3 regions of the Cupriavidus sp. FW305-26 genome follow, and region 3 is predicted to be linked to each of the others. Evidence: predicted binding sites of a transcription regulator. Region 3 holds the regulator's gene; each other region holds the start of a gene.
The links. Region 3 encodes FNR, which switches genes on or off when oxygen is low (the NO sensors DNR and NnrR bind a similar motif). Its sites were predicted from a motif close to TTGATNNNNATCAA; they were not measured.
Positions count from the first base shown of each region.

Region 1: the regulator FNR is predicted to act here: its motif matches at 2,482-2,495, upstream of AC3WQZ_RS06985 (DUF3149 domain-containing protein).
Region 2: the regulator FNR is predicted to act here: its motif matches at 3,450-3,463, upstream of AC3WQZ_RS12260 (universal stress protein).

Region 1 is NZ_JBYTAH010000007.1:135,177-140,870, reverse strand. It holds gene AC3WQZ_RS06995 (MFS transporter) at 202-1,602, shown strand; gene upp (uracil phosphoribosyltransferase) at 1,805-2,455, shown strand; gene AC3WQZ_RS06985 (DUF3149 domain-containing protein) at 2,583-2,747, shown strand; gene AC3WQZ_RS06980 (helicase HerA-like C-terminal domain-containing protein) at 2,800-4,326, opposite strand; gene AC3WQZ_RS06975 (YebC/PmpR family DNA-binding transcriptional regulator) at 4,546-5,271, shown strand; gene purD (phosphoribosylamine--glycine ligase) at 5,356-5,694, shown strand, end outside.
Region 2 is NZ_JBYTAH010000017.1:16,901-22,594, forward strand. It holds gene AC3WQZ_RS12245 (PHA/PHB synthase family protein) at 1-1,155, shown strand, start outside; gene AC3WQZ_RS12250 (universal stress protein) at 1,394-2,233, opposite strand; gene AC3WQZ_RS12255 (DUF1488 family protein) at 2,594-2,872, opposite strand; gene AC3WQZ_RS12260 (universal stress protein) at 2,913-3,365, opposite strand; gene AC3WQZ_RS12265 (carboxypeptidase-like regulatory domain-containing protein) at 3,710-4,189, opposite strand; gene AC3WQZ_RS12270 (universal stress protein) at 4,242-4,706, opposite strand; gene ald (alanine dehydrogenase) at 4,874-5,694, opposite strand, start outside.
Region 3 is NZ_JBYTAH010000025.1:34,544-40,237, forward strand. It holds gene ccoG (cytochrome c oxidase accessory protein CcoG) at 1-1,338, shown strand, start outside; gene AC3WQZ_RS15685 (membrane protein) at 1,368-1,577, shown strand; gene AC3WQZ_RS15690 (hypothetical protein) at 1,574-1,819, shown strand; gene fnr (fumarate/nitrate reduction transcriptional regulator Fnr) at 1,883-2,608, opposite strand; gene AC3WQZ_RS15700 (sulfite exporter TauE/SafE family protein) at 2,687-3,445, shown strand; gene scpB (SMC-Scp complex subunit ScpB) at 4,014-4,868, shown strand; gene rluB (23S rRNA pseudouridine(2605) synthase RluB) at 4,874-5,694, shown strand, end outside.

The sequences.
Region 1 (5,694 bases), on a different contig from region 3:
TCGTATCAGAACCAAGCAGGTGTTGCGAGCGTGCTACCGGGTCAGTTCTAGCCTCGCCAATTGGAGTACTCACCACGTTTCGTTGCAATTCGGTGCGATTGCCCCGGTGTGATCATCACGCATTAGTCAGTACCGTCTGGCCCTGCTTCGATACGTGTGCGTCCGAGTTCAAGAACCAGCCTATAAAGACAGGTAGACAACATGTCGTCATCAATTTCATCCATGGCAACAACGACCATCCCGGAAGTCACGCTAGGCGCGTCCCCACAGCCCAGCGCGCGGGGAGCGTCGCCTCAAACCATCACGATCGAGCAAGGCATCCGCGCGGCCGGCGTCGGCCGGTTCCAGTATCGGCTCTTCGTCATCTTCGGCCTGGTCTGGCTGGCTGACGCGATGCAGGTGCTGTCGATCGGCTTCACCGCGCCGTCGATTGCGGCGACCTTTGGCATTCCCGTACCGACCGCTCTGCAGACCGGGACGATGTTCTTTGTCGGCATGCTGATCGGCGCTTTCGTGTTCGGCCGGCTGGCTGACAGGATCGGCCGCCGGCCCGTGCTGATGATGGCGGTGGTCATCGACGCCATCTGCGGTGTCGCTTCCGCTTTCGCACCGGACTTCCAGTGGCTGCTGTTGCTGCGCTTCCTGACCGGCATCGGCGTCGGCGGCACGCTGCCCGTCGACTACACCATGATGGCCGAGTTCCTGCCCTCGGACCGGCGCGGTCGCTGGCTGGTCCTGCTGGAGTCGTTCTGGGCCGTCGGCACGATCCTGCTCGCCATTCTTGCGCTGATCGCCGTGTCGCGAGGCAATGATGCCTGGCGGCTGATTTTCCTCGTCACGGGCATCCCGGCCCTGGTCGGCGTGGTGTTCCGCTTCTTTGTTCCCGAGTCTCCGCTCTACCTGAATAAATCGGGTCGCTCGGCCGAGGCGCGCGCGGTGCTGCAGCGTGTCGCCACCGCCAATCGCGTGTCCGTTGAAATCGGCAACCTGGAGCCGCAGCCGATGGAGCGCAAGTCGGTCTTTGCGCTGTTCGCGCGCGGCTGCCGGCGCCGCACCATCTGCCTGCTTGCCGCCTGGGCGCTTATCTCGATCGCCTACTACGGCGTTTTCGTCTATCTGCCGGTCAAGCTGGCGGGCCAGGGCTTTGGCTTCATGCGCGGCCAGGTCTTCCTGATCGTGCTCGCGCTGGTGCAGCTCCCCGGGTTCGCGCTGGCCGCGCACGGCGTCGAGCGCTGGGGCCGCAAGCCGACCCTGATCGGCTTCCTGCTGCTCAGCGCGGCAGGCTGCATGCTCTACAGCCTGGGTACGTCCACCGCGCTTATCGTCGGCTCGACCCTGCTGATGAGCTTCTCGCTGCTCGGTACCTGGGGCGCCCTCTACGCCTTCACGCCCGAGGTGTACCCGACCGACCTGCGCGCCAGCGGGATGGGCACTGCGGGTGCGATGGCGCGCTTTGGCGGCCTGTTCGCGCCGTCCATCATTGCACCGATCATGGCCAGCCAGTTCACCCTCGCCCTGGCGCTGCTTTCGTCATTTCTTGCCGTGGCGGCGATCGCCATCTACATGGTGGATATCGAGTCGAAGAACCGCGCGCTTGACTAGCGCAAGGCGCCGCCGGACGCTCCCGGCGGTTCAGGGAGCCCGCCGGCGGCGCTGGCGTGGGCGGGTCCCGGAAGCGAAGCCACGGGCAGGGCGGCCCGCTTCCATTACAATCCGGCTGCAACGGCGCGGCGCGCTGGTCGACCCGATCTCGCCGCCCGCTTCACCTGCTTGCCCCTATCCCGCCGAGCCCTCGCCGCCAGCCATGAAACAAGACCCGCGCTTTCCCAACCTGTTCATCCTCGACCACCCGCTGATCCAGCACAAGCTCTCGCACATGCGCGACAAGGAAACGTCGACGCGCACCTTCCGCGAACTGCTGCGCGAGATCACGCTGCTGATGGGCTATGAGATCACCCGCAACCTGCCGCTGACCACGCGCCGCATCGAGACGCCGCTGGTGGAGCTGGACGCGCCGGTGATCGCCGGCAAGAAGCTGACCATCGTGCCAGTGCTGCGCGCGGGCGTGGGCATGAGCGACGGCCTGGTCGAGCTGATCCCGTCGGCGCGCATCGGCCATATCGGCGTGTACCGCGACGAGCAGCACCGCCCGGTGGAATACCTGGTGCGGCTGCCCGACGTGGAGGACCGCAGCTTCATCCTGTGCGACCCGATGGTCGCCACGGGCTATTCGGCTGCGCATGCCGTGGATGTGCTCAAGCGGCGCGGCGTGAAGGACGAGGCCATCACCTTCGTTGCGCTGGTGGCGGCGCCCGAGGGCGTGGAAGTGTTCCAGAAGGCGCATCCGAACGTGCAGCTGTTCGTGGCCTCGCTCGACAGCCATCTCGACGAGCACGCCTACATCGTGCCGGGCCTGGGCGATGCGGGCGACCGCCTGTTCGGCACCAAGAACTGAGTGGCGCGCGGCGGGCTGGCTTGCGCTTGACCGGCCTCAATAGTCCGCGCCACAGGGCTCCCTACACTGGCGGCAGGCGCCGGCGAGACCTCGCCGGCGGCCATCGCCAAAGCAAAGGGAGCCAAGCATGGAAGCCTTCAAGATCCTGTTCAGTACCAGCACCGGCCTGATGAGCCTGGGCGTGATCGTCTTCATCATCGGCATGGGGTGGTTCTTTGCGCGGATGTTCGCGCGCAAGATGCGCGAGGATGCGGCAGCGGCCAAGGCGCAGCAACAAGCGCAGCGTCGCTAAGGGAAAGGGCCGCATCGTGCGGCCCTTTCCGTCATTGCGTCAGTCCGGGTCTTTACTTCTTCTTGCCCAGCAGGCTCCCCAGCACGCCGCGGATCAGCTCGCGCCCGACCTGCGAGCCCACCGTGCGCGCGGCCGACTTGGCCATCGACTCCAGGATCGAATCGCCGCGGCCGGTCTTGCCGGTGCCCTTGGTCAGCGTGCCGAAGATGTCGCCGGCCGTGCCGAGCCAGCCGCTGTCCTGCTCGCCCGCTGGCTGCCCCGCCGGCGCGCCTCCGGCGCCCTTGCCGTTGCCATTGCCGACCGTCGCCACGCTGCCGCGCAGCTTTTCATAGGCGGATTCGCGGTCCACGGTCTTCTCGTAGGTGCCCGCCACGAGCGAACCGGCGATCAGCTGCTTGCGCTCTTCCTCCGTCGCCGGGCCGATGCGGCTGCCCGGTGCCAGCACCCAGGCGCGCTCGGTCACGCAGGGCGTGCCCTTGGCATCCAGGAACGACACCAGGGCCTCGCCCACGCCCAGTTCGCCGATCGCGGTTTCCAGGTCCAGCTTGGGGTTGGCGCGCATGGTGGTGGCCGCCACCTTGACCGCCTTCTGGTCGCGCGGGGTAAAGGCGCGCAGCGCATGCTGCACGCGGTTGCCCAGTTGGCCCAGCACGGTGTCGGGGATGTCGATCGGGTTCTGCGTGACGAAGTACACGCCCACGCCCTTGGAACGCACCAGCCGCACCACCTGCTCGATCTTGTCGAGCAGCGCCTTGGGCGCATCGTTGAACAGCAGGTGGGCCTCGTCGAAGAAGAACACCAGCTTGGGCTTGTCCAGGTCGCCGGCCTCGGGCAGCTTCTCGAACAGCTCGGACAGCATCCACAGCAAGAAGGTCGCGTACAGCCGCGGCGCGTTCATCAGCTTGTCGGCGGCCAGGATATTGACCACGCCCTGGCCCTTCTCGGTCTGGATGAAGTCTTCCAGGTTCAGCATCGGCTCACCGAAGAAGACATCCCCACCCTGCGATTCCAGCGCGATCAGCCCGCGCTGGATGGCGCCGATCGAGGCGGCCGAGATATTGCCGTACTCGGTGGTGAACTGGCCGGCGTTGTCGCCGACGTACTGCAGCATGGCGCGCAGGTCCTTGGCATCGAGCAGCAGGAGGCCATTGGCGTCGGCAATGCGGAACACCAGGTTCAGCACCCCCTGCTGGGTGTCGTTCAACTCCAGCATGCGCGACAGCAGCAGCGGGCCCATGTGCGAAACCGTGGCGCGCACCGGGTGGCCCTTCTCGCCGAACACGTCCCACAGCGTGGTCGGGCACGCGCCCCATGCCGGCTCCGGCAGGTTCAGGTCGGCCAGGCGCTGCTTGAGCTTGTCGGACGGCTGGCCAGCCTGCGAAATGCCGGTCAAGTCACCTTTGACGTCCGCCATGAAGACCGGCACGCCCAGTCGCGAGAAGCCCTGCGCCAGGGTCTGCAGCGTGACGGTCTTGCCGGTGCCGGTGGCGCCGGTGATCAGCCCGTGCCGGTTGCCCATCTGCGGCAGCAGCACCAGTTCATGTTCGGCGTTCTTGGCGATGAGGATGGGGTCGGCCATGATGTTCCTGGGGTTTTGAGGTCTGGCACCGCGGGACTCGCCACGGCAGCGGCGCGGGCAGGCCCGCGTGATAAAATCCTGGGCTGATTATAGCCAGCCGCCAGGCATATCCGTCACCTGGCGCGCGCTGTCCGAGGGCTTTGCCACCCCGGCCACGGCGCGCATGGCAACCCCGCACAACATCACCGCAGATCACCGCATTCCGCTTCGGAGAGAATCATGGCCGGTCACTCGAAATGGGCCAATATCAAACACAAGAAGGCCGCCGCTGACGCCAAGCGCGGCAAGATCTGGACCCGCCTGATCAAGGAAATCACCGTTGCCGCCAAGCTCGGCGGCGGCGATGTCGACTCCAACCCGCGCCTGCGCCTGTCGATCGACAAGGCCATGGACGCGAACATGCCCAAGGACAACATCCAGCGCGCGATCCAGCGCGGCGTGGGCGGCATGGAAGGCGCCAACTACGAAGAAATCCGCTACGAAGGCTACGGCCTGGCCGGCGCGGCCATCATCGTCGACTGCCTGACCGACAACCGCACCCGCACCGTGGCCGAAGTGCGCCATGCGTTCTCCAAGCACGGCGGCAACATGGGCACCGAAGGTTCGGTGGCGTTCATGTTCACCCACTGCGGCCAGTTCCTGTATGCCCCCGGCACGCCGGAAGACAAGCTGATGGAAGCCGCGCTCGAAGCCGGCGCCGACGACGTCGTCACCAACGACGACGGTTCGATCGAAGTCACCTGCCCGCCCAACGATTTCTCGGCGGTCAAGGCCGCACTGGAAGCCGCCGGCTTCAAGGCGGAGGTGGCCGACGTGGTGATGAAGCCGCAGAACGAAGTCAGCTTTGCCGGCGACGACGCGGCCAAGATGCAGAAACTGCTCGACGCCCTGGAAAACCTGGACGACGTGCAGGAAGTCTTCACCAACGCGGTGATCGAAGACTAAGCTGCAACAAGCCCCCATCGGCGGCGCCCCGGACACAGCCCAGGCCGCCGCCTTTTAGTATGTGTTTCTTTTCTGGCAGTGATCATGAAAGTATTGGTTGTCGGCTCGGGTGGACGTGAACACGCGCTGGCCTGGAAATTGGCCCAGTCCCCCAAGGTGCAGGTGGTGTACGTGGCGCCGGGCAACGGCGGGACCGCGCTCGACAAGCGCCTGCAGAATGTTCCGCTGACCGACCCCGAGGTCATCGCCGCCTTTGCCGAGCGCGAGGGCGTGGCCTTCACCGTGGTTGGCCCCGAGGCCCCGCTGGCCGCCGGCATTGTCGATATCTTCCGCGCCAAGGGCCTGCGCATCTTCGGGCCGACCCAGGCTGCCGCGCAGCTGGAATCGTCCAAGGACTTCGCCAAGGCGTTCATGGAGCGCCAC
Region 2 (5,694 bases), on a different contig from region 3:
CTGGAATTTCTACCCGGGCGCGACGTGGCGCGCACGCCTGGCAAGGTGGTGTTCCGCAACGCACTAATTGAACTGATCGAGTATGCGCCCGCCCTTGGCGCCAATACAGTCTGGCGCGAGCCGGTGCTGATCGTGCCGTCCTGGATCATGCGGTACTACATCCTCGACCTGAAGCCCGAGGATTCGCTGGTGCGCTACCTGGTCGAGAGCGGCCATACCGTGTTCATGATTTCATGGAAGAACCCGGACGCCTCGGCCCGCGACTTCGGGCTTGACACCTATCTGGAGGCCGGGCTTCTGACCGCGCTCAACACCGTGCACGCGCGCTGCGACGGCGCGCACGTCCACGCCGCCGGGTATTGCCTGGGCGGCACCCTGCTTGCCACGGGTGCCGCCATGCTCGCCCGCGACGCCGCCGGCGGGCCACTGGCCAGCATGACGCTCTTTGCGGCAGAGACCGATTTCCATGATCCGGGCGAACTGGGCCTGTTCATCGACAAGAGCTCGCTCGCCACGCTCGACGCCCTCATGTGGAGTCAGGGATATCTGGACGGGCCTCAGATGAAGTCTGCCTTTCAGATGCTGAACGCCCAGGACCTGATCTGGTCGCGCGTAATGAGCGAGTATTTGCTCGGCCAACGTTTGCGCGCCAACGATCTGGTCTCCTGGAACCGCGACACCACCCGCTTGCCTTACCGCCTGCATTCGGAATGCCTGCACAAGCTGTTCCTGGGCAATGAGCTGGCCACCGGCAAGCTGTGCGTGGGCGGACAGCCCGTCGCCCTGTCGGACCTCGACCTCCCGCTTTTCGTGGTTGGCACCGAACACGACCACGTCTCGCCCTGGCGCTCCGTGTACAAGCTGCACTTACTGACCAAGGCTGAACTGACCTTCTTGCTGACCTCGGGCGGCCACAACGCAGGCATCGTGTCCGAGCCGGGCCACCCGGGCCGGCGCTACCATGTGCATACGCGATTGCCCGCCGCGCCCTACCTGAGCCCGGAGCAATTCCTCAACGTAGCTGTGTACCGCGACGGTTCCTGGTGGCCGGCGTGGCATGACTGGCTAGTGGCCCACTCGACAGCGCGCTGCACGCGACAGGCGCCGGGCCAGGGGCTCGCGGACGCTCCTGGTACCTACGTGCTGGAACCCTAGCCTCTTGTTCACTGTGCTGCGCCTGGCAACCTTGCGAGCGGGCAAACTTTCGGGTAGCCGGATCGAATGGAAACATGCCGTCGGACACGGGAAATACCGGCCGACGCCTAAGGAACTCATTCCAGAAACCCCGCGCAAGCTGGTGGAGTGTTCGGTTGTGTCCCACATCCCGCTCCCTGGCAGCAGCCGAACCGCACCGCACCTCACTTCATCGCATCGCCGAGGCGTTGCGGCAATATCAGTGCGACATCAGGACCGGCACTGTCATCGACTCAAGCAACGTGCGGGTGACACCGCCAAGGACCAGCTCGTGCACCCGGCTGTGCCCGTAGGCCCCCATGACGATCAGGTCAGCATTTCGGTCCGCGGCGTGTGAGAGTAACATCTGGCCGACGTCTTCGCCGTCTTCCGCTCCAAACGTGCAAAGCTGCACCGCCACGCCATGCCGACCCAGCCAGTCCACGGCATGCTGAGGCGGCGAAACCCATGTCCCCTTCAGAAGCCCAGACGGTGTCCACGAGACCACCTCCACAGTGCCCGCGCGCTGCAGGAGCGGGAGCGCATCGCGGATGGCCCGCGCCGACTCGCGGCTGCCGTTCCACGCCACCATGATGTTCTTGCCAACGCTCGGGAACCGGCCCGCATACGGAACCACCAGCACCGGCCGCCCGCATCCCAGCACAATGGATTCAACAAAGCCGGGCTCGGCGTAGGCGGCTTCATCAGTGGGATCGTGCTGTCCGAGGATGACAAGATCCGCCCGATGCGCCTCTGCCTGGACCGTTGCCGCCGTGGCCCAGTCCGGCGCCCGCCATTCCGTAATGACGGTTACCTCGTCCGTTGCGCCCATCAGGGCGTGACGGGCCCGCTCGCCGACCTGATGCCGCCATTCGGTGTAAGAGGCAAGATTGCGGTCACCGTCCACCAGGTAGCGCACGGCAGTGGGATCCGGCTTGCCGACGGCTAGCAGGCCAACCAGCGTGGAATGAAACTCCAGCGCCAGCCGGGTGGCGAGGTGCAGCCGGTCGTACACGCGGCGGCCGGCATCGAGATGAACCAGGATCGTTGCGTAGTCCATGGATTGACTCCATCAGGCAGCCCCGGACGGAGCTTTTCTTGAATCTATATCGCCACCCCGCCCCGGATTTGTCGTGCATCAAGCCGTCTTCGTGTCCGCGCTACAGGCAATACCGCTGGCACCAGGTACGAGTTGGCCCAGGCTGCCTGCCGCCAGCGCGGCGGTGCGTGGCTTCGGCGGCCGCAGCAGGTCCGGTACGGCGGTACACGCTGTGCATAGCGGCACCAACGCGCAGGCGGCAAGCCTGCGCCATCCTGGCCGTTTCTCCGGCGTGCATGACTGCAAGCGATTCTTCATGGGTAGCTCCTTGTAAGGACGCGCACCGCCCGGTGGCGGCTGCCGCCGGCCAGGACGTGCGCCTCACACCGCGAAGCGAAAATGGCCGCTGTGCAGCACGATGTGCCGCGCACCTGTCATCTCGAACAGCGCTCCCGCGACGCGTTCAATGTCCTGGCGGTTGCTCATGAATGCCGGCAGCAAATCTTCACTGCGGTACGAGCGTGCGCCGAAATGATCCTCAAGCGCCTCGGCAGTGATCTCATAGGTCGCCGGTGTGCCATCCACCTTCACGGCACACCGCAGGCTTGGCCCGGTCGGGCAGTAATCCGGCGTCTCGCCGGAAAAGTCGATCGTATGCATAGCTCTCTGGCGTAATGCCCTCCAAAATCTGTTCGCCTGCTTACGCTTCCTCGGCGCGGAGAAGCAGGACGGGCGCGACGGCCAGGTTGATCACGCTTCGCGCGACGCTGCCCATGACGAGTCGCCGCACTCCCCGGCGGCCGTGCGTACCCATCACAACCAGATCAGCGCCCCAGCCATTGGCTTCGGCAGCGATCGTGGCAGCAACGTCGCCCTCGACCATAGGCTTACCGAGCAGCCGCGTTACGTGGCGAATACCCGCTGCGGCAAGCCGGCCGGCGGCGGCAGCGAGAACGCTTTGCCCCGCCGTCGTGAGGTCCTCTATCAATCTCACCGGATCCAGATTGCTGGCATCCAGAAACGGGCTGCGGTCATCGACCACATGGACCACCTCCACTTCGGCGTTGGCGGCGCGCGCGATGATCATGGCCTGTTCCAGGGCAAGTTCCGATGCGGCGCCGCCGTCCATGGCGACAAGGATGCGCTGGTACATAGCGGTTTCTCCGGCGATGGGAGCCTGTGGCGACTCGGGTCTGGACTGGTTAAATGCAGCGTAGGGCAACCGGCGCAACTGCTGTTGATACGTGTCAAAGCCGCGGTACCGCGCTCCAACCGCCGCTGGTCGCGCGCGCATCGGCAGTCTTCGCGCAGGGGTTGCGGCTCGCGGATTCAGGCCTGCCCACGCCGAGCGGCTCGCGTGCTTGTCCCCGAACGAAGCCTGAGCGCTTCTTCTTCCCCTTCCAGTTCCGTCGCTTCTCTTTCGCGGGATCGTCCCTGAACCGCCGCGAACTTGCTTGCGCGGTGTCGTGCCCGCGGCGACACGTCCGAGCGGCAGGCTCAGCGACGCGGACAGGGTGTCGTGGCGCAGAGCAGCCAGTCGTCCTCGAGCGTATTGACCGGCAGCCGGAACGTCACCTCGAGCGGCTCGCCAGCGACGACGATGTCGCGCATCTGGTCCCGCCCCTGGTAGCCGACCGCGAGCCGATAGGCACCCGGCCTGAGTCGCATATAGAACAGCGGCCCGCTAGCCGTAGTGTGCAGCACGGGGCGGCCCTCCTGGCTGGCCACGACCACCGTGGCACCGCCCAGCGGCTTCCCGCGCCCGGCATCCACCATCGTCAGCCGTACATTGAAACGCGCGGCGATGGCCAGCATGCTTTGCATGCCCGCCTCATCGTCTCCACCCGATACGTAGGAAACGCCGTGCTGCTCCATGATCTGCACGCCAGCGGGCGCGGCGCGAGTGGCGCAACCCGCCGCCGCAACGGCAATCGCCAGCGACGACAGGCCGAGGCCAAGGCTTCTTGAAACCTGCATTTGCGTCACTCCGCAAGAATTATTGGGGTTTTCGCAGGCCGGAACCGAACGGTCAGGGCGTATCGCCGCGCGACTGCTGCCGAACGAGCAGCACGGGGCGAACCGTCTTGCTGACCACGTGCTCCGAGACCGAGCCCAGCACCATGCGCCGCACGCCGCGATGGCCGTGTGTGCCCATGACGATCAGGTCCGCGCTCCAGTGGTCCGCTTCCGCGATGATCGCCTCGGCAATCTTCGCAGGGGTGCCGGGCGTCTCGGCCAACCTGCTGCTCCAGCGCACGCCGGCGGCACTGAAGCGCTCGCCGGCACGAGCCAGCACCTGCTTGCCATAGGCAATGATGTCGGCCATCAGCCAGTGCCGGTCACCCGGGCTGACCTCGAAGAACAGGTCGCTGTCGTCGACGACGAACATGGCGCTGACCTCGGCGTCGGTGGTCAGCGCCATCGACACGGCCTGCTCCAGGGCATTCAAGGATGAACGGCTGCCATCGAGGGCTAGGAGAATGCGGCGGTACATGGCGACCTCGGCTTCGGCTGTGGTTCATCCCAAATTAGCGGTCGCAAGGACATGCGGGTTGATGCCAGTCAACCAAGCCAGCCACACCGCTGTGATTCGGCTCATGGCAGTGCTGCTGCACCAGGGGTGGCCGACAGCAACGTGTCGGCCGATACTGGCGGCCGCGCTCAGGTCAGCACCTGCTCGGCGGGTACATGGGCGTAGCCATGGGCGCTTGCGACGGCCGCATAAGTCACACTCCCGCGACAGATATTCAGCCCGGCCCGCAGGTAGGGGTCGTCTGAGAGCGCGCGGGACCATCCCTTGTCGGCAAGGGCCATCGCATGACCGATCGTGGCGTTGTTCAGGGCAAAGGTGGAGGTCCTCGCCACCGCTGCCGGCATGTTGGTCACGCAGTAGTGCAGCACGCCGTCCACCACATAGGTCGGATCCGTATGGCTGGTCGGGCGCGATGTCTCGGCGCAGCCTCCCTGGTCTATCGCCACATCCACCAGCACCGAACCCGCTTTCATGCGCGCGACCATCGCACGCGTGACCAGCCTGGGCGCCTCGGCGCCAGGCACCAGCACCGCGCCGATGACCGCATCGGCCGAGAGCAACGCGCGCTCGATACTGTCAGCGCTGGAGTAGACCGTCACGACTCGATTGCCGTACACGGAGCCCAGATGCCGCAGTCGTTCGATATTCTTGTCCAATACCGTCACGCGCGCCCCCATGCCAACCGCGATCTGGACAGCATTGGCGCCCACCACGCCGGCGCCGATCACCACGACATGTGCCGGCGCGACGCCCGGGACGCCGCCGAGCAGCAGTCCCATGCCGCCGTTCGGCTTCTCGAGGTAGGCTGCCGCCACCTGGACTGACATGCGGCCGGCGACCTCGCTCATGGGGGCCAGCAGCGGCAGACCACCGTCAGGCCCCGTAACCGTCTCATAGGCGATGCAGACCGCGCCGGATTGCAGCAGCGCGGCAGTCAGCTCACGGTCCG
Region 3 (5,694 bases):
TTCTCCAGCTGGCGGGTCTGGCTGGTGATCCTGACCCAGCTGATCTACTACGGCACGCCCTGGCTCCAATGGAATGGCCGCCAGGCCGTGCTGTTTGACCTTGGCGAGCGCAAGTTCTACATCTTCGGGCTGGTGCTGTGGCCGCAGGACGTCATCTACCTGGCGGTGCTGCTGGTCATCTCGGCGCTGGCGCTGTTCCTGTTCACGGCGATCGCGGGGCGGCTGTTCTGCGGCTATGCCTGTCCGCAGACGGTCTACACCGAGATCTTCATGTGGATCGAGCGGCGGGTCGAAGGCGACCGCATCGCCCGCATCCGGCTCGATGGCGATCCGTGGAGCCTGCGCAAGTTCCGTCTCAAGGCGACCAAGCACTTCCTGTGGGTGCTGATTGCGCTCTGGACCGGCTTTACCTTCATCGGCTATTTCGCACCGATCCGCGAACTGGGCGGCGAGGTGCTCAGCCTGTCGCTGGGGCCGTGGCAGTCGTTCTGGATGCTGTTCTACGCGTTCGCCACCTGGGGCAATGCGGGCTTCATGCGCGAGCAGGTGTGCAAGTACATGTGCCCGTATGCGCGTTTCCAGAGCGTGATGGTGGATCGCGATACCTATGTCGTGACCTACGACGTCGGCCGCGGCGAGCCGCGCGGAAGTCGGTCGCGCAAGACCGACCACCACAAGGCGGGGCTTGGCGACTGCGTCAACTGCAGCATCTGCGTGCAGGTGTGCCCGACGGGCATCGATATCCGCGACGGCCTGCAGTACGAGTGCATCGGCTGCGGCGCCTGCATCGACGCCTGCGACCAGGTCATGGACAAGATGGAATATCCGCGCGGCCTGATCCGGTACACCTCGGAAAACGCGATGCGCAAGGGCTTGTCCGCGGCGGCATCACGCAAGCGCCTGCTGCGCCCGCGCGTGGTCATTTATTCCGTGATCTGGGTGGCGTTGCTGGCCGGGTTCATGGCTTCGATCGCGCTGCGCACGCCGCTGAAGGTCGACATCATCCGCGACCGTGGTGCGCTCGGCCGTGAAGTGGAAGGCCGCTGGATCGAGAATGTCTATCGCCTGCAGCTGATCAACACCACCGAAGCGCCGATGCAGATCAGCGTGCGCGCCGACAGCGACGAACTGAAGAACCTGACCGTGGAATACGACAAGCAGGCCGAATCGCTGGCGCCGACGTCCAACCGGTTGCTGCCGATCCGGATCCGCGTGCCGATCGAGGCCGCGGCGCAGGGCACGCACAAGATCAACGTGACGGTGACGAGCGAAGGCACGGAGCGGGGGCATGCCGAAATCCGGCAATCCACCAGTTTCATCGTGCCGCGCGATTTGTGAAGCTAGGTCGTCAAGATGAAGGGGGCAAGATGAGTCAGCAAGGCAATCCGTGGTGGAAGGAGCCGTGGCCGTGGCTGTTGATGAGCGGCCCGCTGGTGGCGATGGTGGCGTGTGGCGTGACGATCTGGCTGGCATCCACGCATCCGGACATGCCGGTGCAGGGTGCAACGCGCCATGGCCTGGTGGTCGAGAAGGCCGACGCCGCGCCGCCCAAGGCTGCCGCTGTGAGGCAGCCATGAGGTTGCGCTGGCTGATGTGGGTACTCTGGCCGGCGTTCCTGATGGCCGGGTTCGCGACCGCGACGGTGTTTTCGGTGGTGGATCCCGGTGACCTGAACTTCTTCGGCCAGCCGATCGAAGCGTCCCGCGAATCGGTCTACACCGTTGGCTTCCTGATGGCCTGGGTGTTCTGCGCGTTGTCCAGCGGACTGACGCTCTACACCATGCCGACGCGGCTCAGCGATACCGACGAACTGGAATAAGCGGATCGGTGTGAGGTCTGCGCTGCCATGTCCGCATGCGGTGCCTGGCAGCGCCTTGGCCGCTTAGCAGGAGCGGCTGTAGAGCTGCTTGATGCCGTCGATGTCCACGAGCTTGACGTGGCGCTGGCGAATCTGGATCAGGCCGGCTTCGGCAAAGCGGGAGAACAGGCGGCTGACGGTTTCGAGCTTCAGGCCCAGGTAGCTGCCGATCTCTTCGCGGCTCATGCGCATCACGAACTCGGACGCCGAATAGCCGCGTGCCGACAGGCGCTCAGAGAGGTTGATCAGGAAGGCGGCAAGCCGTTCCTCGGCGCGCATCGAGCCCAGCGTGACCAGCATCAGTTGGTCATGCGTGATTTCCTTGCCCATCAGGCGCAGGAACTGCTGCTGCAGCGACGGCAGGTCTGCCGACAGGGACTGCAACTCGCTCATGCGGACCACGCAGACTTCCGTGTCCTCCAGCGCGGCGGCATCGGAGGCATGCTGCATCTCGCCCAGCCCGTCGAGACCGACAATTTCGCCGGGCAGGTGGAAGCCGGTAATCTGCGAGCGGCCGTCTTCAGTGGTGACGTGGGTCTTGAGCGTGCCAAAGCGCACGGCATAGACCGCGGTGAGTGGATCGCCCATGCGATACAGGGTTTCACCCTTGTGCACACGGATGCGTTCCTGAACCAGCGTGTCCATCTTGGCGAGGTCTTGCTGCGACATGCCGACCGGAAGGCACAGCTGCCCCATCGCACAGGTGGAGCAGCGTGGTGACATCTCGGTAATGGGAATGGAGGTGAGCAATTGGAACCTGCTAGAAATGGCAGCGAGGGCGCGATAACGGCATTTTACCGTGCGATGTGATGTGGTAGGGAGTGAGAATTGACACTTGGCGTACTGATCAGCGTTTTTCTGCTGGCTTTGCTGGGCGGGGTCCACTGCGCCGCCATGTGCGGCGGCGTGGCGCTGGCCGTGGAGCAGCGTCACGGCGCGGCGGCGACGATCAGTCTGGTGCCCAGCCGTGCCGCCTGGCTCGGCGAGTTGCTGATAATGCACCTAGGCCGGATCTCGACCTATATGCTGCTTGGGGCCGCGCTAGGCGCGGTCGGTGCTTCGGCGTGGAAACAGGACTATCTGCCGGTGCAGCGCTGGCTGTTCGGCGCGGGCAGCGTCATGCTGCTGTGGTCGGGCTGGCGGTTGCTGCGCGGCAACACGTTTACCGTCGACTGGCTGGAGCGGCTGGCGTCGCGTGCCAGCGCAGCGGTGGCGCGCCGGCTGGGTGGCGTGGCACGCGGCATGCCGTCCTTTGTGCGCGCACGCGGCGGCCTGACGCGGCGATACGGCGTGGGCCTGGCGTGGGGGCTGGTGCCGTGCGGCATGGTCTATGGGGCGCTCACGCTCGCGCTGCTGGCGGGCAATGCGGCGTCCGGCGCACTCGTGATGGGCGTGTTCGGGCTCGGCACACTGCCTAACCTGCTGGTGCTCTCCGGCCTGTCAGGCTATTTGCGTACGCTGTCGCGACGTCCCGGCGTGCGCCTGGGGGCCGGCCTGGCGGTAATGGCGTTCGGCGGCCTTGGCATTGCGCGAGCGGTGCTGTTGCCACATTCGCTGGCCGAGCATGGATTCTGCCTGGTGTTCTGAGGCGCCGGCGCTGCGCCGGCAACGGATGATGGTTGCAGGCGGGGGCGGGAATGCCATACAATCGCCAACATTGCGGTATCGCGCGGTGTCTTGTGAGCCGCGGTAAGCAGCGGGCGAGCAGCGCCAGGCGGCCTTCATACCAGAAGGTGAGTTCAGGGCAGGGGAAGCGGAAGGTTTTCGATGCCCGTCCCGTCCCCACAGTCCATCCGGTTCAAAAGATCTGGTTCAAAAGTCCGGCTGGCACTGCGGTGTTGGCGATGCCGGCCTTGCTCCCGATACCCGTTTTTCTTGCGTCCGAGGCCTTCAGTTCGCTGACAGCGACGTCCGGTATGTGCGGACGCGCTACGCAAGAGGTTCGCTGGCTGGCCCATAACGGCATGCGAACGATCTCCTGCCGGAACGCCCGGCAACTCGATGCAAAGATAGGGAAGTGCACGGCTTGGATGCAGCAGGTATCCGGCTAGCTGCGCAATGAGATGGCGGTGGCTTTCGCACCGCTGTATCCAAAATCTCCGGTGCCCCGGATCCGTCCGGGAGCAGGTGCAAAGACAGGCTGCACACCATCAACATGAATACCCAAGAGGCGAAGATCGTCCTCGAGACGGCGCTGATCTGCGCGCAGGAACCGTTGCGCGTCAATGATCTGCGGCGGCTGTTTGACGACGACGTCGGCGCAGACACCATCCGCGTGCTGCTTGATGAACTGCGCCAGGACTGGCGGCCGCGCGGCGTGGAACTGGTGGCCCTGGCCAGCGGCTGGCGCTTCCAGAGCCGGCCGGAAATGCGTGAATACCTGGATCGGCTGAATCCAGAAAAGCCGCCAAAATATTCGCGCGCGGTGATGGAAACACTGGCGATCATTGCCTACCGGCAGCCGGTGACCCGCGGCGATATCGAGGAAATCCGCGGCGTGACGGTCAGCACGGAAGTCATCAAGAAGCTTGAGGACCGCAGCTGGATCGAGGTGATCGGACACCGCGACGTGCCGGGCAGGCCGGCGCTGTATGCGACCACCAAGGCGTTCCTGGACGATCTTGGCCTGCGTACGCTGGATGAGCTGCCGCCGCTGGAAGATGCCCAGGCGCAGGCGCAGGCAACCCTGCTGGAACAGCAGGCCATCAATTTTGAAGACCTGGCTGCAAACAAGGCGGCCAGCGCCGACGAAGAGGCTTTTGCCAACCCCGCCGCGCATGCGGCGGATGTGGCTGAAGCATCCGTCGCAAACGAAGCCGAGACGACCGGCCCGGTCGACCAAGGCGCCAATGGCTTTGACGCGCAACCGCTGCAAGCTGCAGCCGACGATGCCGCTGAGGCCGCTTCCACCGAACCAGCCGCACCCAATCCGGACGGGGCGCGGGGCGATTTGCCGGACAACGGCACCCCGCCGCACCCGAGCGAGCACGACGAGCGCGTGCCGAACTGAACAACATGCAACATCCGATAGTGAATATCTTGTCTGATTCCGTTGAGCAAGACACCCGCAATGCGGGCGCACCCGCCGACACCGGCGCCGCAGAACCCGGATCGGGCAGCGAAGCCGCGCCCCGCCGCAAGGGGCTGCGCCGCGGGCTGAGGAACCTGGTCGCATCGCGCCGCCAGGCACAGGACCGCGGCGAGGGCGCCGAAGGCGCCGGCGGCCAGGCCGATGCCGGTGAAGCGGGCGCCGCACAGGCGGCGGGCGGTGCGCGCGGTGGCCAGCGTGGCCGCGGCAAGCGCAAGACGGGGCAGGGCGAGGGTGGCCAGGGTAGCCAGGGCGGCCAGGGCACCAGCAAGGCAGAAAAGGTCGACCGTGCGGCCAGGGCCGAAGGCACCGACAAGCCTGAGCAGCCCGGCCGCAAGCGCAAGCCGGTCCAGCGCTCAGGCAAGGCGGCAGCGCCGGGCGAGGCGCAGGGTGCCGGTGCGCGGCAGCAGGGCCGCCGCAAGGATGGCGGCAAGCCGCAGGCGCCCCGCAAGGGCCAGGGCGGCGGGGACAAGACCACGGCGAGCAGCGAAGACCTGTTCCGCTTCGTGATCTCTGAGCAGTACGACAACGAAGACACCGTCATTCCGCGCACCAAGGCCAAGCCGGTGCGCGAGCTGTCGGCCGACGACGACGCGCCCAAGCTGCACAAGGTGCTGGCCGAGGGCGGGCTGGGCTCGCGCCGCGAGATGGAAGAACTGATCCTGCAGGGCCGCGTTTCGGTCAACGGCCTGCCGGCCCATATCGGCCAGCGCATCCTGCCGGCGGACCAGGTCCGCGTGAACGGCAA